One region of the Micromonospora sp. WMMD737 genome, then DNA from elsewhere that is predicted to be linked to it. Evidence: riboswitches for the same ligand, from Rfam matches in the RefSeq annotation. Region 1 holds a riboswitch; the other holds the start of a gene.
What was found. A riboswitch is a leader RNA that binds a small molecule or an ion and turns the genes downstream of it on or off. The one in region 1 is predicted to bind S-adenosylmethionine.
Positions count from the first base shown of each region.

Region 2: another riboswitch for S-adenosylmethionine. It lies ahead of ACN27A_RS33515 (bifunctional o-acetylhomoserine/o-acetylserine sulfhydrylase); the one in region 1 lies ahead of thrC (threonine synthase).

Region 1 is NZ_JBMHMH010000001.1:4,355,881-4,365,942, reverse strand. It holds gene ACN27A_RS19095 (ABC transporter permease) at 1-350, shown strand, start outside; gene ACN27A_RS19090 (DUF4232 domain-containing protein) at 347-859, opposite strand; gene ACN27A_RS19085 (hypothetical protein) at 2,009-2,854, shown strand; gene ACN27A_RS19080 (hypothetical protein) at 3,009-3,758, opposite strand; gene ACN27A_RS19075 (DoxX family protein) at 3,931-4,359, shown strand; SAM riboswitch class I at 4,469-4,604, shown strand; gene thrC (threonine synthase) at 4,615-5,901, shown strand; gene ACN27A_RS19065 (GNAT family N-acetyltransferase) at 6,272-7,291, shown strand; gene paaN (phenylacetic acid degradation protein PaaN) at 7,344-9,017, shown strand; gene ACN27A_RS19055 (GNAT family N-acetyltransferase) at 9,101-9,634, opposite strand; gene ACN27A_RS19050 (cold-shock protein) at 9,845-10,048, shown strand.
Region 2 is NZ_JBMHMH010000003.1:386-9,235, forward strand. It holds gene ACN27A_RS33505 (class I SAM-dependent methyltransferase) at 57-806, opposite strand; gene metX (homoserine O-acetyltransferase MetX) at 803-1,930, opposite strand; gene ACN27A_RS33515 (bifunctional o-acetylhomoserine/o-acetylserine sulfhydrylase) at 1,941-3,296, opposite strand; SAM riboswitch class IV at 3,425-3,545, opposite strand; gene ACN27A_RS33520 (alpha/beta fold hydrolase) at 3,648-4,478, opposite strand; gene ACN27A_RS33525 (exodeoxyribonuclease III) at 4,551-5,363, shown strand; gene trpS (tryptophan--tRNA ligase) at 5,443-6,462, shown strand; gene yhjD (inner membrane protein YhjD) at 6,504-7,544, shown strand; gene ACN27A_RS33540 (D-alanyl-D-alanine carboxypeptidase family protein) at 7,549-8,760, opposite strand; partial or broken gene ACN27A_RS33545 (metallophosphoesterase) at 8,810-8,850, shown strand, end outside.

The DNA.
Region 1 (10,062 bases):
CGGGCGAGGGGCTGCTGCGGCTGCTGGGCGTGCTCGGCTACCTCGCGGTCGTACTGCTGGTGGTGGCCGGCCTGGCGTTCCTGCTGTCCGTGGTGACGGACGCCGCGCTGGGCGCGGTCGGCGGCGCGGTGCTGCTCTGGATCCTCTCCAGCATCCTCGACCAGATCACCGCCCTGGGCGCGCTGCGCGCGTTCCTGCCGACGCACTACAGCACCGCCTGGCTGGGGCTGCTGTCGACGCCGGTGCAGACCGACGACGTGGTACGCGGGGCGATCTCGGCGATCAGCTACGCGACGCTGTTCTGGGGCCTGGCGTTCTGGCGCTTCACCCGCAAGGACGTCACCAGCTAGGGCGCCGGGTCGGTCTTCTTCTTCCAGGCGCTGACCCCGATCCGGCCCGTGTTCCCGAGGTCGATCGGTCCGTCCAGGCCCACCATCTGCGCGGGCCGGCCCCCGGCGGGCGCGATCTCCAGGCGCTCGCCGTTGGTGGCGACAACCGTCGAGTCGGTCACCAGGTTGCGCCAGAGCACGGTGGCCGAGGCCCGTTCGCCGTGCCGCAGGGTCAGCGGCCGGGGCGGGGCGTCGAAGCCCGACGTGATCTCCTTCGCCCCGTCGACGACCCGGACGGATATCCGATCGCCGTCGCCGTCGTAGAGGCGCGGCACCGGGTGACCGTTCAGCCGATAGGGCTTCGTGCCGCAGTTGACCAGTAGCAGACCGAGCGCCCGCAGTCCCATCGCGGCGCTGGTGCCCGGTGACGTGATCCGTACGCCGGACTTCGGGCATTCGCCCGCGAGGTCGGACGCCGTGTCGCGCGGCGTCGGTCCGCCCGGCCTCGGGACGAGCTGCGGGGGTTCCATCGGCATCGTATCGATCGGCAGGGGCTTGGCCGGCTGTGGGCTGGCCGGCTGTGGGTCTGCCGGCACCGGGCCGGGCCCCGGCGCGCAGGCGCCGAGTAGGACGAGGCCGGCGATCGCGACCCCGACCGTCCGCACCGGACCGGGGACTGCGCGGCGCGAGCGCGGTGTGGGCCGGTGCGCGGGGCTCGTTGCTGATGCCGATGCCGATGCCGATGCCGATGCCGATGCCGATGCCGATGCCGATGCCGATGCCGATGACATCTCCCGATCATCGCACCGGACGGGCCCCGCACCCCTGCGTCGGCCCCGGCCATCTGGCGCGGCGGGGCTCCGGACGGGTGGCCGCCGGGATTCCGGTGCGGCGCTGTCGAGCTGCCCCATCTGTGGGACCGGGCCGGAGCGGTCCCTGGCAGTTTCCCGCCGACCACAGACGTGGCCCCGTGCGGCAGTGTCACCATCAGGGCCGCGTTCGGCAGGGGCGGCGGCACGGCGCGCTGCGTGTCGAGCTGAATCGTCTACGACATCAGCCGTCCCGCTTCCACATGACCCGGGGTCGGGCACTTCCTCGGCCCCGGACCGACCGCAGGGCAGGGGGACCGGTCCGACCACAGGGCAGGGGACCGGTCCGACGGCAGGACAAGGGAATCGCCGGTCGGGCCGCGAAGCCCCGGGGGTGCGGCGACGGCGGTCGGCCACCCCGGCACGGTGCAAGTGTTCCAGTGATGGCGTGGTGCCGGTGAGTGAGAATCGGATATGGCCAATCCGCCCCCTGAGTCGCCGCCCGAGCCGCAGTCCGAGTCGCCCACCTCGCCGCCCGCGCCGTCGTCCGAGCGGTCCGCCCCGTCTACGCCCGTGCCGCCGTCCGCGTCTACGCCCGTGCCGCCGTCCGCGTCTACGCCCGTGCCGCCGTCCGCGTCTACGCCCGTGCCGCCGTCCGAGCGTTCTCCTGCGTCGGCGCCCGCGCCGTCATCCGCCTCTGCGCCTACGCCTGCGCCGTCGTCCGCCGCTGTGCCTGTGCCGCCGTCTGCGCCCGCGCGGCCGTCTGCGCCCGCGCGGTCGTCCGCGTCGGCGGCCGAGCCGAAGGCCTGGGCCGTACTGGCGGATCAGCGCCTGCCCGGGATTCGCGGGCTCCCGCCGAGGCAGCGTGCGGTGTACGCGACCGCCGCCGCCGTCATCCTCTTGGTCGGCGCGCTGTTCGCCTACCAGGCCAACTTCCTCCTGGACCGGTCGACGGCCACCGATCGGGCCCGCTCGGACAGGCAGGCCGCGAAGGCGGTCGACCGTGAGCAGCCCGCGTTCGTGTCCACCGTCACGCCCCTGGACTACGACCGGGACCTGCCCGAGGCCTTCACCGTCCTGCTCGACCGGCCGCTGACCGAGGACGAGCAGGTCGCCCTCACCGCACTGACCGGCCCGAGGTCGGAGGTGTGGGAGTTCCTGAAGCCGCTCGGCGGCCGGGTGGTCGAGCACGCGTCCTACGTGGCCCCGTTCGAGGACGGCAACGAGAACCGCGGCCGTGCCCAGACGTTCGACCTGAACCTGAACAGCGACCGCGCCGCCGGGCTCACGATCAACGACATGACCGCCGTGAAGGACTCGTGCCGCGCACCCACGGCGCAGACCGTCGTCACCCTTCCAGGGGCGGGTGCGGAGTCCCGGCAGGGGCTGCTGTGGGACCTGACCGGTGGGCCGACGGACGAGCCGCACGGCCCGTACGCCCTGGCCGACGGTGAGGCGGAGGAGGGGCAGTTGTACTTCCGCCGCAACGTCGTCGAGCTGGGCAACGGCCAGTCCAACATGGCCTTCCGCGTCCAGCCGGAGGTGTCCTCCCACACGTGCGAGTGGCACATCGTCGCGTCCTACACCGACACGACCGGTGCCCACGAGCAACGCATCCCGAGCGGCACCGGCACGTTCACCACCGAGGCTGTCCCGTCGCAGCCCGTCCAGTACTTCGAACGCCCCCCCGGGCACGGAGTGGGGCTGCCTCGGTGAGGTGCGTCAGCAGGACTGCCCGGCCACCGGATCCGTACGGCTGCCGAGGCCGCCGGTCCACCGGCCGGTCCCGGGCTGAGCCGCGCGTGCCCGGCACGACCGGAGCCGGCAACCGCCGACGGGTCCCGGCCGAGGCGGCCCGGTCGCGAGGACGTCAGCGGGAACGGGGCCTGCGCTTACGGGTGGGGGAGTCGGGGGAGTCCGGCGCGGTGCCCGAGTCGGCGGTGTCCCCGTCGTCGGACGCGTCGGTCACCCGGGCGTCGGTGTGGCTCAGCTCGGCCAGCGTCGCGCCCCTGAGCTGGTAGACGGCGGTGCGCCGGATGCTCAGCTCCGCCATCGGGCCGCCCGCCGGCCGGGTCAGGTAGACCACCGTCGCCCTGCCGTCGCGCACGCTGACGCTCTCCACCGGCGTACGGTCGCCGAGGTCGACCTGGGCCTGGTAGTCCGGCTCGCCCCTGACGTTGCGCCAGGCAGCGAGGGTGAAGAAGCGGCCGGTGCCGCCGCCGTCGAGCGCGACCACGCCGATCGCGTCGCCCGCGCCGTCGCCGTCGAGGTCGCCGACGGCGCATGGCCGCTGCAACTGCACCGTCGTGCCGTCCCGGTCGGCCCACCGGCCGCCGGAGAGGCGGAGCGGGGTGGCGTACCCGCGGTAGCGGACCCTCCGGCTGCCGACCCGGGTGTCGCGCAGTTCCAGGCAGGTGAGCTGGTCGCCGGTGCGGCGCGGGGTGGGGGTCGCCCGGGTGGTCGCCGGGGTGGCGTCGACGTCGTCCCGCTTCGCGGCGGTGCCGGCGGTCCGGTCGGCGGACCGGTTCCGCTTCTTGCGGTTGCCGGTGGAGCAGGCGGTGGTGAACGCCAGCAGGCAGGCCATGGAGAGGGCCACCACCGGGACGAGCTTGCGACGCATCGCGCGTTCCTTTCCGTCGATCTGCCCGCACCGTAACGGGCCCGCGCCAACGCCCTCGTAACCGCCTGCCGCCGCCGATGGGAGCGTTCCCACAGGAGGGGATTCAATCGACACTGCCAAATGCCCGGCGGCATTCTGGTGTCGTCCCCTCTTCCTGACCGGAGGTGCCCTGATGCTCGCTGACCGGATCGGCGGCCCGGCCCTGTCCCTGTTCCGTGCCGTCGTCGGCCTGCTCTTCCTCTGCCACGGCCTGGCCTCGCTGCTCGGGATCCTCGGCGGCAGCCGGGGCACCGGCGAGGCGGTCCCGCTCGGCGAGTGGCCGGGGTGGTGGGCCGCGCTGATCCAGGCGGTCTGCGGCGGCCTGGTGCTCGTCGGGCTGTTGACCCGGGTGGCGGCCCTGCTGGCGTCCGGCTCGATGGCCTACGCGTACTTCGTGGTGCACCAGCCCGACGCGCTGCTCCCGCTGCGCAACGGCGGTGAGCTGGCGGTCCTGTTCTGCTGGTCGTTCCTGCTGATCGCCGTGTTCGGCCCCGGCGCGTGGGCTGTCGACACCGCGCTGCGGGCCCGACGTCCCGCCGACTCCCGTTCGGTGACCGCCTGAATCCGTAGCGTCGAGGAAGGTCCGACGGCGGCTGCGGGATCGCTCACAGCGTGGGATCTCGCGTCGATCCCGGCGGCGTCGGTGCTTAGACTCGACGGCACAACTACATACCTCATCCAGAGGGGCTGAGGGATACGGCCCGACGACGCCCCGGCAACCACCCCGCGCGCTCATCGCAGAGCGACCGGCGGGGCAGGTGCCAATTCCGTCCCCGCCGCAGGGTGCGATGCGGGGAAAGATGAGAGGACCCGCGACATGACGTCGACGTTCGCCCCCTCCGGCATCGACACCACCGCCAGCCCCGCCCGCGCCCTGGTCTGCCGCGCCTGTTCGGCGCGCTACCCGCTCGCCGCCCAGCACGCCTGCTACGAGTGTTTCGGCCCGCTGGAGGTCGACTACGACGCCGCCGCGCTCGCGACGGTCACCCGGGAGCAGATCGAGGCGGGCCCGCAGAACATCTGGCGGTACGCGGCACTGCTGCCCGCCGGCCAGGACCCGGCCACCCGGGTCACCCTCGACCCCGGCTTCACCCCGCTGGTGGCGGCCCCGCACCTCGCCGCCGAGTTGGGCATCACCGCCCCGCTCTGGGTCAAGGACGACAGCGCCAACCCGACCCACTCGTTCAAGGACCGGGTCGTCTCGGTGGCGTTGACCGCCGCCCGCGCGCTCGGCTTCAGCCGCTACGCCTGCGCCTCCACCGGAAACCTGGCCAACTCCGTCGCCGCGCACGCGGCCCGGGCCGGCGCGCCGTCAGTGGTCTTCATCCCCGGCGACCTGGAGCAGGGCAAGGTCATCACCACCGCCGTCTACGGCGGCGAGCTGGTCGCCATCGACGGCTCGTACGACGACGTGAACCGGCTCTGCGGCGAGTTGGTGGAGACGGACGAGTTCGAGGACACCGCGTTCGTCAACGTCAACGTGCGCCCCTACTACGCCGAGGGCTCGAAGACGCTCGGCTACGAGGTCGCCGAGCAGCTCGGCTGGCGGATCCCCGCGCAGGTGGTGATCCCGATGGCCTCCGGCGAGCTGCTCACCAAGATCGACAAGGCGTTCGCCGAGCTGGTCGAGATCGGCCTGGTCGAGGCGCCGGCCGGTGGCTGGAAGGTGTTCGGCGCGCAGTCGGCCGGCTGCAACCCCATCGCCACGGCCCTGCACGCCGACACCGACACCATCACGCCCGTCAAGCCGACCGGCATCGCCAAGTCCCTCAACATCGGCGACCCGGCCGCCGGCATCTACGCGCTGGAGGCGGTGCGCCGCACCGGGGGCTGGATGGAGTACGTCGACGACGACGAGATCCGCGCCGGCATCCGGCTGCTGGCCCGGACCACCGGCGTCTTCGCCGAGACGGCCGGCGGGGTGACCGTGGCCGTGCTGCGCAAGCTGGTCGAGTCCGGTCGCCTCGACCCGACCGCCGAGACCGTCGTCTTCAACACCGGCGAGGGCCTCAAGACCCTCGACGCGGTGGCCGGCGAGGTCGGCCCTACCCACCGCATCAAGCCCTCGCTCCGCGCCGCCCGCGACGCCGGCCTCCTCGGCTGACCCGCGCCCCCCTCCCCCCCTGCTCCGCGTCGATCATGAGATTGGCGGCGAAGTTGATCGCGAACAGTGCCGCCAACCTCATGATCGACGCTCGGGAACCCCGGGGGCCGGGGGTTGGGGGGTTGGAGGGCGGGGGATTCGCGGCGTAACTGGGATTTCGCTGTGAGTGCGGAAAACGCGCCGACAAGGACTTGACGGCAGGAACCGGACGGCGCAAGATGCTCCGTGCGGGAGGGCGTTTCGCCGGAGACTTTCAGTTCTTGCGACCCAACGCCGGAGGCGTTGTGCGAGCGTCCCTCCCGACCAACTTCCGATCGGGCCAGCGTTAATTCGCTGGCCCGATCGTCGTCAGGTGGCGCACCCTCAGCCGATGAGCATCGCGATCGCGCCGCTCGACGCCGCCGACCAGGCCGCCGTCGACGAGGCTTACCGGATCGGCGCGGCGGCCAACGCTGTCGACCTGCCGGACTTCCCGCCCTTCTACCGGCGGCGCTTCGAGGCGGCGATCCGGCACCCGATGCCGGGCAACGAGCCGCTCTGGGCGCTGGCCCGGCTCGACGGCGTGCCCGCCGGCTACCTCGCGTTGGACCTGCCGCAGCTCGACAACACCGAGAACGCCGAGGTTGACCTGATCGTGCACCCGGAGCACCGGCGCCGCGGCGTCGGGCGCGCGCTGCACGAGCACGGCGTACGCCTGCTGCGGGAGCGGGGCCGCAAGCGGGTGCTGGCGATGGCGGTCTCCGCGCTTCCCGGCGGCCCGGCCCGCTCCGGGGCCGCCGCCGCCTTCGCCGCGTCGACCGGCGCCCGGCCGGCGCTGGCCGAGGTCCGCCGCCGGCTCGACACCACCCGGCTCGACCACGACGGCCTGGCCGCCGCGCTGGCCGACGCCCGGAGCCGGGCCGCCGGCTACGACGTCGTGCGCTGGCAGGGAGACACCCCGCAGGAGTACGTCGCCGACATCGCCTACCTCGACGGCCGGCTGATGGCCGACGCGCCCCTGGGCGACGTGGAGTGGGAGCCGGAGCGGATCGACGTCGAACGCGTCCGCGGCATCGAGCGGGCGCTGCGGGCGCGGGGGCGGCGGCGCTACCACACGGCGGTGCGCCACGAGGCGTCCGGCCGGGTGGTCGCCTGGACCCTGCTCGACGTCGGGGCGTCGGCCGACTGGCACGCGTTCCAGCAGATCACCATCGTCGACCCGGAGCACCGCGGCCGCCGCCTCGGCCTGCTCACCAAGGTCGAGAACCTGCGCCACCTGCTGTCCCACGAGCCGGCGGTACGGGCGATCGACACCTTCAACGCGGCGGAGAACGCCCACATGGTGCGGATCAACGAGCAGCTCGGGTTCCGTCCCGTCGACGGTTGGACCGACTGGCAGCTCACCATCTGAGTTGTGACACGCCCCTACTGATCTGAGGGGTTCCTGTTGCATGATGGCGGGCATGACGGAGACCCCGCACCCCCTGTACGACAGGCACGCCGACACCCTCAACCGGGCGCTGACCGCGATCACGGAGCGCGGGTACTGGTCCGCCTATCCCGAGTCGCCCAGCCCCCGGGTCTACGGCGAGACCGCCGCCGCAGACGGCAAGGCCGCCTTCGAGGCGTACCTCGGCGGTGACTTCCCCCTCGACCAGCCGGGCGCGGCCGACCGGGTCGCCACCGAGAGCAGCCCGTTCGGCGTCGAGCTGGACGTCCGCTACCCGCACGCCGGCGCCGACGAGCTGGTCGCCGCCGCCTCCGCCGCCCTGCCCGGCTGGCGCGACGCCGGCCCGCAGGCCCGGGTGGGGGTCTGCCTGGAGATCCTCGACCGGCTGCACAAGCACATCTTCGAGCTGGCCAACGCGGTGCAGTTCACCAGCGGCCAGGCCTTCGTGATGGCCTTCCAGGCCGGCGGCGCGCACGCGCTGGACCGCGCGCTGGAGGCGGTCGCCTACGCGTACGCGGAGATGACCCGGCACCCGGGGACGGCGGGCTGGGAGAAGGCGGCCGGCAAGGGCGACCCGCTGCGGATGACCAAGACCTTCCACGTGGTGCCCCGTGGCGTGGCGCTGGTGATCGGCTGCAACACCTTCCCGACCTGGAACTCGTACCCGGGACTGTTCGCCTCCCTGGTCACCGGCAACCCGGTCGTCGTCAAGCCGCACCCGCGCGCGGTGCTGCCGCTGGCGATCACGGTGAAGTACGCCCGGGAGGTGCTCGCCGAGGCCGGCTTCGACCCGAACCTGGTGCTGCTCGCCCCCGAGGCCCCCGGGGAGAAGCTCGCCTCCACGCTGGCCCTGCACCCGGCCGTGAAGATCATCGACTTCACCGGTTCCACCGAGTACGGCGACTGGCTGGAGGCCAACGCCCGGCAGGCGGCGGTCTACACCGAGAAGGCCGGGCTGAACACGGTGGTGATCGACTCCACCGACGACTTCGCCGGGATGTGCCGCAACCTCGGCTTCACCCTGACCCTCTACAGCGGCCAGATGTGCACCACGTCGCAGAACATCCTGATCCCCGGCAACGGCATCGAGACCGACCAGGGGCACAAGAGCTTCGACGAGGTGGCGGGCGGGATCGCCGCGGCGGTCGCCAAGGTCACCGCCGACCCGGCGCGCGGGGTGGAGATGACCGGCGCGATCGTCAACGACGGGGTGCTGGAGCGCCTCGACGAGGTCACCAAGGTCGGCGAGGCGGTGCTGGAGTCGCGTACGGTCGAGCACCCGGCCTTCCCCCGCGCGGTGGTCCGCACCCCGACGGTGGTCAGGCTGGCGGCCGACGACACCGCGACCTACTCGAAGGAGTGGTTCGGGCCGATCTCGTTCGCCATCGCCACGGACTCCACCGCGCACAGCCTGGAGATCCTGCGCGCCACGGTCGGCGAGAAGGGCGCGCTGACCGCGGCGGTCTACTCCACCGACGAGGCGGTCCTCGACGCGGCCGAGGCCGCGGCGATCGAGGTCGGGGTGCACCTGTCCTGCAACCTGACCGGCGGGGTCTTCGTGAACCAGTCGGCGGCCTTCTCCGACTTCCACGGCAGCGGCGCCAACGCGGCGGCCAACTCGGCGCTCACCGACGGCGCCTACGTGGCCAACCGGTTCCGCATCGTGCAGTCCCGCCGGCACGCCTGAGGTGTCCGGCTGCCCGGGTCGGCCCCGCACGGGCCGCCCCGGGCAGCCGACCCGGTCCTGGCGGAACGGATCGCCGGCGCGGGTCAGGCCGGGCGGCGCATCTGGAGCTCGGTGAGCGCCGGGACCGTGGGGTGCGGGACGCGTACGCCGGTGTCGACGAAGCCCAGCCGCCGGTACGCGCGGTAGGCCCGGTCGTTGCCGACCACGACCTCCAGCATCAGTTCGGGGCGCCCGCAGGCGCGGGACCAGGCCGCGACCGCGTCGACGAGGTCGCCGAGGAGGCCCGTGCCCCGCCAGGGCGGGGTGACGTAGACGGCGTACACCACGGTCAGCCCCGGCTCCCCGGGGGCCACCGTGCCGCCGGCGTGCCCGACGAGCCGGCCGCCCGGGTCCGCGACGAACTGGGCGGTGCCCGCCCCGACGGAGACGGACGCGATCCTGGCGGTGTAGTCGGCGTGCGACCGGGCCGCCGCGTCGGCGAGGGTCTCCAGGAAGGCCAGCGGGGCGTCGGCGAGCATCTCCAGCCGCAGCGCCCGCATCCGAGCAGCGTCCGGGGGTCGGACCCGCCGGATCTCGGCCCGCCGCGTCGGCCCCGGACCGTCGGGCGTGCTCGTCATGCCGAATGCCTATCACAGCGATGACGGCCGATGGAGGTCGATCGGCGTATGTCCGATTTGTGGTCGTGCGCCGTCGTCACGCTTCGTGTAGCGTGCGATTTCGGTCACCGTTTCAGCGGCCCTCGTCGATCGCCGAGCCGGTGGTCCTCCGGTGCCGGCCCGCCCGGCCTCCGGGGTCGTGGAACGCCGCGCAGAGTGAGGAAGTGCACCGTGGCAGAGGGCACCGTGAAGTGGTTCAACTCCGAAAAGGGCTACGGCTTCATCGCCGTCGACGGTGGGCAGGACGTCTTCGTCCACTTCTCGGCGATCGAGATGGACGGCTACAAGGCGTTGGACGACGGCCAGCGGGTCGAGTTCGAGATCGCCCAGGGCCAGAAGGGCCCCCAGGCCGAGCGCGTGCGCGTCATCGCCTGACGGGCGTCCCTCCC
Region 2 (8,850 bases), on a different contig from region 1:
CGGCGTTCAAAACCTGTGAGCGTATTGTTTCCGAATTGTTACATCGGGTGGATCGTTCAGGACAGCGTGGCGCGGATGCACACCGTGACATACGGCAGCGCCAGCCCGTTGCTGCTGGACAGGGCGGGATGGCTGGCCAGCAGACCGCGGACCTCGTCCAGGGTGCGGGCCCGCACATTCTCCGGCGAGGTGATGCAGTAGCTACGGGAGGCGACCAGATCGATCAGCGCCTGGGGGGTCAGATAGCTGGTCCACTCCACCTGGTGGCGGGCGATCTCGGCAAACGGCGCAGGCAGATCGACCGTCTGGCTGAACGGGTCGACCTCATGGCCGATGATGCGGCCCAGATCCTTGACCCAGCCGAGACGTTCGTCACGGTTGTTCCACACCAGTCCCAGCCGTCCCCCCGGTCGCAGCACCCGCGCCACCTCCCGCAGGGCGCGGTCGGGATCGAACCAGTGCCAGGCCTGAGCCACCAGCACCGCATCGACGCTGTCGTCGGGCAGCGGAATGTCCTCGGCGGTCCCCAGCAGTGCCGGGGTGTCGGGCAGCGCCCCGCTCAACAGCTCCAGCATCTCCGGGATCGGGTCCACCGCAACCACGGTCAGGCCGCGCTCGACCAGCCGCGTGGTCAGCTTGCCGGTGCCGGCGCCCAGGTCGAGAACGTCGAGCGGAGCTCCCCGGCCGGGCCCGTCGTCGGGCAGCAACCAGTCGATGGCTTCCGGAGGGTAGGACGGGCGGCCCCGCTCATACGCAGCGGCTTCAGCGCCGAAGGACAGTGAACGCGCCCTGGCGGTGTCGCTCACCGGTCAGCGAGGTCCAGCGTCCGGCGGATCAGCTTCCCGACCGCGTCGGTTTCCAGCAGGAATCCGTCGTGGCCGTACTTCGAGTCCACGACGTCGAGCCCGTCGCACCCGGGAAGCAACTCGGCCAGTTCGGCCTGCAGACGCAGCGGGTAGAGCCGGTCAGAGGTGATGCCGCCGACGATCGCAGGCACCCGGCAGTCGCGCAGAGCGGCTTCGATCCCGCCGCGGCCGCGGCCGACGTCGTGGCTGGACAGCGCATCGGTGAGGGTCACGTAGGTGCCCGCGTCGAACCGCGACACCAGTTTGCGGCCCTGATACTCCAGGTAACTTTGCACCGAGTAGCGGCCGCCGGTGCCGGGATCCTCACCGTCCTGCGGGTCGTTGCCGAACCGGTCGTCCAGCTCGGACTCGCCCCGGTAGGTGAGGTGGGCGAACCGTCTCGCGATCTGCATGCCCAGCTCGGGGCTGCGGCCGGTGCCGTAATAGTCGCCGCCGCACCAGTCCGGGTCGGACCTGATGGCCGCGACCTGGCTGCTCTGGGTGCCGATCTGGTCGGCCGTCGCCCGGGCACCGACCGCCAGCACCAGCCCGGCGCGCACGTTGTCGGGGTGGGCGATCATCCACTCCAGCGCCCGGGCGCCGCCCATCGAGCCGCCGATCACCGCGGCGACCTCGCTGATGCCGAGCCGGTCGAGCACGGCAAGATCCGCGGTGACCTGATCACGGATCGACACGGCGGGGAACCTTGAGCCCCAGGCATTTCCGTCGGGGGCCGGCGAACCGGGCCCGGTCGAGCCGCGGCACCCGCCGAGCACGTTGGTCGAGACGGCGCACCACCGGTCGGTGTCGATCGGCGCGCCCGGTCCGGCCACACCGTCCCACCAGCCGGGGGTCGGATGGTCGGGCCCGGCGGGCCCGGTGATGTGCGAATCGCCGGTCAGTGCGTGCAACACCATCACGACGTTGTCGCGGCTCGGGGACAACTCGCCCCAGCGCTGCACCGCGATCGACACGTCATCGATGACCTGACCGTTCTCCAGGGTGACCGATCCGATGTCGATGACGCCGACTTCACCCTCGGGTGGCAGTGCCACGCACTCTCGAACAACATCCACGATAGTCACGTCACCATCCTCAGAACGATGCAACTGTCTGCGGGTCGGCGACGGCCGAGGCGAACGGCTTTGCGGCGGTGAAGCCCTGGTCGAGGTCGGCGAGGATGTCGTCGATTCCCTCGATCCCGACTGCGAGCCGGACCAGGCCGGGTGTCACCCCGCTGGCGAGTTGCTCCTCGGCCGACAGTTGCTGATGGGTGGTCGAGGCCGGATGGATCACCAGGGAGCGGACGTCGCCGATGTTGGCGACGTGGCTGTGCAGCGTCAGCGCGTTGACGAACGCCTTGCCGGCCTCGATCCCGCCGGCCAGCTCGAACGCCAGCACCGCACCGGTTCCCTTGGGCGCAAGCTTCTTTCCGAGTTCGTACCACGGTGAAGTAGGCAGCCCGGCGTAGTTGACCGAGACGACGTCGGGGTGTCCGGCGAGGTACTCGGCCACCCGCTGGGCGTTGGCCACATGGCGTTCCAGGCGCAGGCTCAGCGTCTCCAGGCCCTGGGCGATCAGGAACGCGTTGAAGGGCGCGGCCGCCGAACCCAGGTCGCGCAGCAGCTGCACCCGGGCCTTGAGTGCGTATGCCGGCGGGCCCAGTTCGGCGAACACCACACCGTGGTAGCTGGGGTCGGGGGTGGTGAACCCGGGGAAACGGCCGTTGGTCCAGTCGAAGGTGCCGCCGTCGACGATCACCCCGGCGATGGCCGTGCCGTGCCCGCCCAGGTACTTCGTGGCCGAGTGCACGACGATGTCGGCGCCGTGGCGCAGCGGCTGGATCAGGTAGGGCGTCGCGATGGTGTTGTCGACGATCAGCGGCACCCCGACGTCGTGGGCCACCGCCGCGACGGCCGGGATGTCGAGGATGTCGATCTGCGGGTTGGAGATCGTCTCGCCGAAGAACGCCTTGGTGTTGGGCCGGGCCGCCGCGCGCCACGACTCCGGGTCATCGGGGTTGTCGACGAACGTCACGTCGATGCCGAGCTTGGGCAGTGAGTAGTGGAACAGGTTGTAGGTGCCGCCGTAGAGCCGCGGGCTGGACACGATGTGATCACCGGCGTTGGCGATGTTGAGGATCGCGAACGTCTCGGCGGCCTGGCCCGAGGCCAGGAACAGCGCCGCCACGCCGCCTTCCAGGGCGGCGATGCGCTGCTCCACCACATCGGTGGTCGGGTTCATGATCCGGGTGTAGATGTTGCCGGGCTCGGCCAGGCCGAACAGCGCCGCGGCGTGCTCGGTGCTGTCGAACGCGTAGCTGGTGGTCTGGTAGATCGGCAGTGCCCGCGCGTTGGTGGCGGAGTCGGGCGTCTGCCCGGCGTGGATCTGCTTGGTCTCGAACGACCACCGGGACGTCGGGTCGTCGCTGGGTACGTGTTCGCCGCTCATGTTGTTTCGGTTCTCCTCCGGACGGGCTCCTGTGATGGTGAGGTGATCGCTGTTGCGTTACCGACAACAGTGCATCGGTGACCTCGCCATCAGGTGTCCCTGTCTACTCAGGGGGCCCGTTCACGGCGGACCCGCGCTTGCCGCGTAGCCGGTTGTGGCTACTCAACCTGGTTCATCACCCGGGGCACCCCACCGCGGTTGGAGGGTTGCCGGCCAGCAAGCCGGGGCTTCGCGCTGGCACTCATGACCGAGTCGAAGCGTATCGCACTGCGCTGGTGCGGTGCCACTGGGTTGCGTCGCAGTGCCGGGCGCGGGCCGGAACGCGGAGGTCGTCGGGCGTTGCCGGGGGTCTCAGCCGATGGCGCGTTGCGGGCCGGCGTGCCGCTCGATGAACTCGCCGATCAGCGCCGAGATGCGATCGGGTGCCTCGAGCATCGGGATGTGCCCGAGCTCGGGCAGACGCACCACCTCGGCGTGTTCGGGCAGGTGGCGCAGGAAGTAGCGGTTGCCCCGCGGGGTGGGGAAGACCCGGTCCCGTCCGCAGAGCACCAGCTGGGTCGGGGCGCCCAGGCCGGCCAGCTCCAGTAGGCCGGGCAGCCGCAGCGTTTTGACCAGCAGCTGCAGGTAGGCGCTGCAGTGGGTGGCGTCCTCGACCAGGGCGCGCAGGTCCTCGTCGCTGGGGCCGTCGGCCGGTCCGCTCACCGGCAGGGTCGCCAGGCGCCGGGCCAGCGGGAGGTCGAGAATGCGGGGTCCGAGCAGCCGGGCCGCGACCAGCGCCGGCCCGCCGGCCACGAACTTCAGCACGGTTTCGTACTTCGACAACGAGTGGTGCGGCCAGCCGCCCGCCGGCGCGATCGCGGTGAGCGTGCGGGCCCGTCCGCGGCGTTCGAGTTCGAACGCCACCCAGCCGCCCAGCGAATTGCCGACCAGGTGGGCGGTCTGCCAGCCCAGCTGATCCATCCGCCGCTCGATGTCGTCGACCAGCATCTCGGTGTGCAGCAGCCAGGTCGGCGACGGTGGTCCGCCGTGATGGCCCAGCATGGTCGGCGCGAACACCTCGAATCGGCCGGTCGCGCTCAGCTGGGCGGCGACCGCCCGCCACACGTTCTGGGAGCACAGGAAGGGGTGTAGCAACAGGACCGGCTCACCGGATCCGGTGTGAATCGGCTCTCGTGGTGCCATGGCCCGACAGTAAGGTGATACCGGCGGTACCGCAAGAATGTGTGCTCCGTTGCGGCGCTATGGTCGGCGGTCGTGGCTCGCGCTCTCACCGTCAGCACCGTCAACGTCAACGGCATCCGGGCAGCGGTCAAGGCCCGCTCGGCCGACAACCTCGGCCTGCTGCCCTGGTTGACGGAGACCGCCGCAGACGTGGTGTGCCTGCAGGAGACGCGGGCCGACGACGAGCAACTGGCCGGCGCACTGGCCCCGGCGCTTGCCGACGGGTGGCACCTGGCGTCGGCGGTGCCCCACATCAAGGGGCGCAACGGCGTCGCGGTGCTGTCCCGCACACCGTTCGATGGAGTCAGAATCGGCTGTGGTGCAGAGGAATTCGCAGACCACGGCCGCTACCTCGAAGTGGACACCGCGGGGTTGACGGTGGGCAGCGTCTACTTTCCGACCGGTGAAGCCGAGACTGACCGCCAACTCGAGAAGGAACGGTTCATGGCCGCGGTCGTCGACCGGATGGCCGAGTTGCTCTGCAGCGGGCGCGAAGCGGTGCTCTGTGGCGACTGGAACATCGCCCACACCGAGAACGACATCAAGAACTGGCGCGGAAACACCAAGAAGGCGGGCTTTCTGCCGCAGGAACGTCAATGGCTCACCGATCTGCTGTCCACCGGCTGGGTCGACGTCGTCCGTCAGGCCCACCCCGGGGCCGCCGGCCCGTACGCGTGGTGGTCGTGGCGGGGCAAGGCCTTCGACAACGACGCCGGGTGGCGCATCGACTACCACCTGGCCACCCCGGCGCTGGCCGCGCGGGTCTCGTCGGTGCGCACCGAACGTCCCGCCGCCTACGCGCTGCGCTGGTCCGACCACTGCCCGGTCACCGTCGAGTACGGGTGATTCGGGCGCGGCCCGGCACCCACGCGTCGACCGGGCACGCCGAATCCGCCGCGCAGGGCTCCATGGGACAATGGCGGCCATCATGAGCACGCCATCCAAGCCGGTCGTCTTCTCCGGCGCGCAGCCGACGTCGGACTCCCTGCACCTGGGCAACGCGCTGGGCGCGGTCGCGCAGTGGGTCGGCCTGCAGGACGGCCACGACGCCTACTTCTGCGTCGTCGACCTGCACGCCATCACGATCGCCCAGGACCCCGCGACGCTGCGCAAACGGACACTGGTCACCGCGGCGCAGTACCTCGCGCTGGGCATCGACCCGGACCGGGCCACCGTCTTCGTCCAGAGTCACGTACCCGCGCACACCGAATTGGCCTGGGTGCTGGGATGTTTCACCGGTTTCGGGCAGGCGTCGCGGATGACCCAGTTCAAGGACAAATCGCAGAAACAGGGCGTCGACGCCACCACCGTGGGACTGTTCACCTACCCGGTGCTGATGGCCGCCGACGTGTTGCTCTACGCCACCGACCTGGTGCCCGTCGGTGAGGACCAGCGTCAGCACCTCGAACTCGCGCGCGACGTCGCCCAGCGGATCAACACGCGCTTCCCGGACACCTTCGTCGTGCCCGAGGCGATGATCCCCAAGGCCACCGCCAAGATCTACGATCTGGCGGACCCGACCGCGAAGATGAGCAAGTCGGCGGCCACCGATGCCGGGCTGATCAGCCTGCTCGACGATCCGGCCAAGACCGCCAAGAAGATTCGCTCCGCGGTGACCGACAGTGAGCGCGAGATCCGGTTCGACCCGGAGGGCAAGCCCGGGGTGTCGAACCTGCTGACCATTCAGGCCGCGGTCACCGGCGCCGAGGTCGACAAACTCGTCGACGGCTACGCCGGGCGTGGATACGGGGATCTGAAGAAGGAGACCGCCGAGGCGGTCGTGGAGTTCGTCACACCTATCAAGAACCGGGTTGACGAGTTGCTCGCCGACCCGGCAGAACTGGAGAGCGTGCTGGCCGCCGGGGCCCAGCGGGCGCGTGAGGTGTCTGGTAAGACGTTGCGCCGGGTATATGACCGCCTAGGGTTTCTGCCAGCGAAACCGTAGGCACCGTCGCCGCGCGACGACGACAACGAGCAGGGGGTCGGATGACCGCGCCGTCCGCGAGCGATTCCGACGACAAGCCCGGCCTGATGGCCCGGCTGCGGGCCCGGATGCCGTGGTTCGACCACGTGATGCGGGCCCAGGAGCGGTACAACAGCAGCAAGGGCAACTTCTACGCCGCCGGCATCACCTACTACACCATCTTCGCGTTGTTCCCGCTGTTGATGGTTGGCTTCGCGATCGGCGGGTTCGTGCTGGCCAGCAGGCCGGAACTGCTCATGGAGACCGAAAACCAGATCCGCGCGAACGTCTCCGGCGACCTCGGCCAGCAACTCATCGAGTTGATGGAGGCCGCCATCGAGTCGCGCACCTCGGTGGGCATCATCGGCCTCGCGACCGCGGCGTGGGCGGGTTTGGGCTGGATGAACAACCTGCGCGAGGCGCTGAGCCAGATGTGGGGCCTGTTCCGGGACAAGCCTGCAGGGTTCGTCAAGACCAAGCTGTCCGATCTGCTCGCCCTGGTGTCGCTGTTCGTCGCCAGTGTGTTCACGCTGGCCCTCACCGCGCTGGGCAACACCGGGGTGATAAAAGATCTGCTGCACTGGTTGGGTTTCCAGGACTCGGCGATTCTCAGTCTGACCCTGCGCGTCGCGTCCATCGCCATCTCGATCCTGGTGTCCTGGTTGCTGTTCACCTACGTGATCGCACGGTTGCCGCGGGAGTCGGTCAGCTTCCGCAGCAGCATGCGGGCGGGGTTGATCGCCGCGGTGGCCTTCGAGGTGTTCAAGCTGGTCGCCTCGATCTACCTGCGGTCGGTGCTCACCGGTCCGGCGGGGGCGACGTTCGGCCCGGTGCTGGGTTTGATGGTGTTCGCCTACATCACCGCGCGGCTGGTGCTGTTCTCCACCGCGTGGGCGGCGACGATGCCGGAGAACATGGGCGATGCGGCGCTGCCTGCTCCCGGCCCGGCTGTCATCCACAACCGGGTCATCACCCGGCCCGGTCTGGGCCCCTGGCAGGCGGTGGCGGCCGCGGCGGCTGGAGCGCTTGGGGTGCTGACGTTTTCGCGGTGGCGCCGGCGCTGACCGCTCAGTGTTGCGGGCGCCGGTTGAGCGCCCGTGCGCCCATGATCAAGGTGAAAACCACGATGCTGCCGATCACACCCACGCCGATGCGGACCGGGAGCGCGTCGACCTCGGGCAGGACGGCGTCGGCCGTCGTGGTCGTCGTCGTGGCGGCGGGATCGGGTTCGGGTGCGACCAGTGCCGGGTCCGGTTCGATGAGGCTGCCGACCTTGGTGCCCGGCGGGGTGGCGAAGCCGTAGTCGAGCAGCCGCACCGCCTGCTCCCACGGGGCGATCGGCTGGCGGGTGCCGCGCAGCAGCACCGCCACCAGCCGGCGGCCGTCGTGGTCGGCGGCGCCGACGTAGGTCTGCCCGGCGTCGTCGGTGAACCCGGTCTTGCCGCCCAGTGCGCCCGGATAGTTGGCCAGCAGCTTGTTGTCGTTCTCGATCGGATAGGTCGATCCGTCGCGTCCGGGGAAGGTGAAATCGCGGGTCGCCACGATGTTCGCGAAGACAGGGTTCTGCCAGGCGTAGCGGTAGAACAGGCCCATGTCGTAGGCCGAGGTGCTCATCCCGGGGCCGTCGAGTCCGGACGGGGTGGCGATGCGCGTGTCGTGGGCGCCGAGCTGACCGGCCAGCACGTTGAGTTTGTTCAGCGTGGCCTGCATGCCGCCCATCTGCATTGCGAGCGCGTGGGCCGCGTCGTTGCCCGAATACATCAGCAGGCCGTGCAGCAGGTCGTTGATCGAGTAGAAGCCGCCTTCACCGACACCGACCTTGGTGCCTTCCTGGGCTGCGTCCTCGGCCGTGCCCGGTACCACCTTGTGCAGGGGTAGGTCGCGGATCGCCTGCATGGCGGTGGAGACCTTGATGACGCTGGCGGGGCGGTGCCGGCCGTGCGGGTCGCGGGCGGCGATGACGTCGCCGGTGTCGAGGTCGGCGACCAGCCATGCCTCGGCGGAGACCTCCTCGGGCACCGGCGGTGTGCCCGGTGCGGTGATGATGCCGCAGCCCGACAGGGCGTCCCCGCCGAGCGGTTTGGCCGGCACCGGCAGCGGAGCCGGGGGATCCCCGAACTCGGGAACCTCGGACAGGTCCACGGCGGGCGGTGTCGTCTCCCGGTAGGGGCAGATGTTCGGGTCGACCGCCGGGTCGGCCGCCGCTGCCGGAGCCACCACCAACATGGCCGCTGTGACCAGCGCCGATGCCCGCGCACAGTACTTCCACAAGGTCGCCATCGTGAGCGAAGACTAAGCGACCCGGGGCGCGCGATCGGGGAGCCACGCGGTGACGGGTGTGATCAGTGTTTCAAATGTGACTTATGGGGG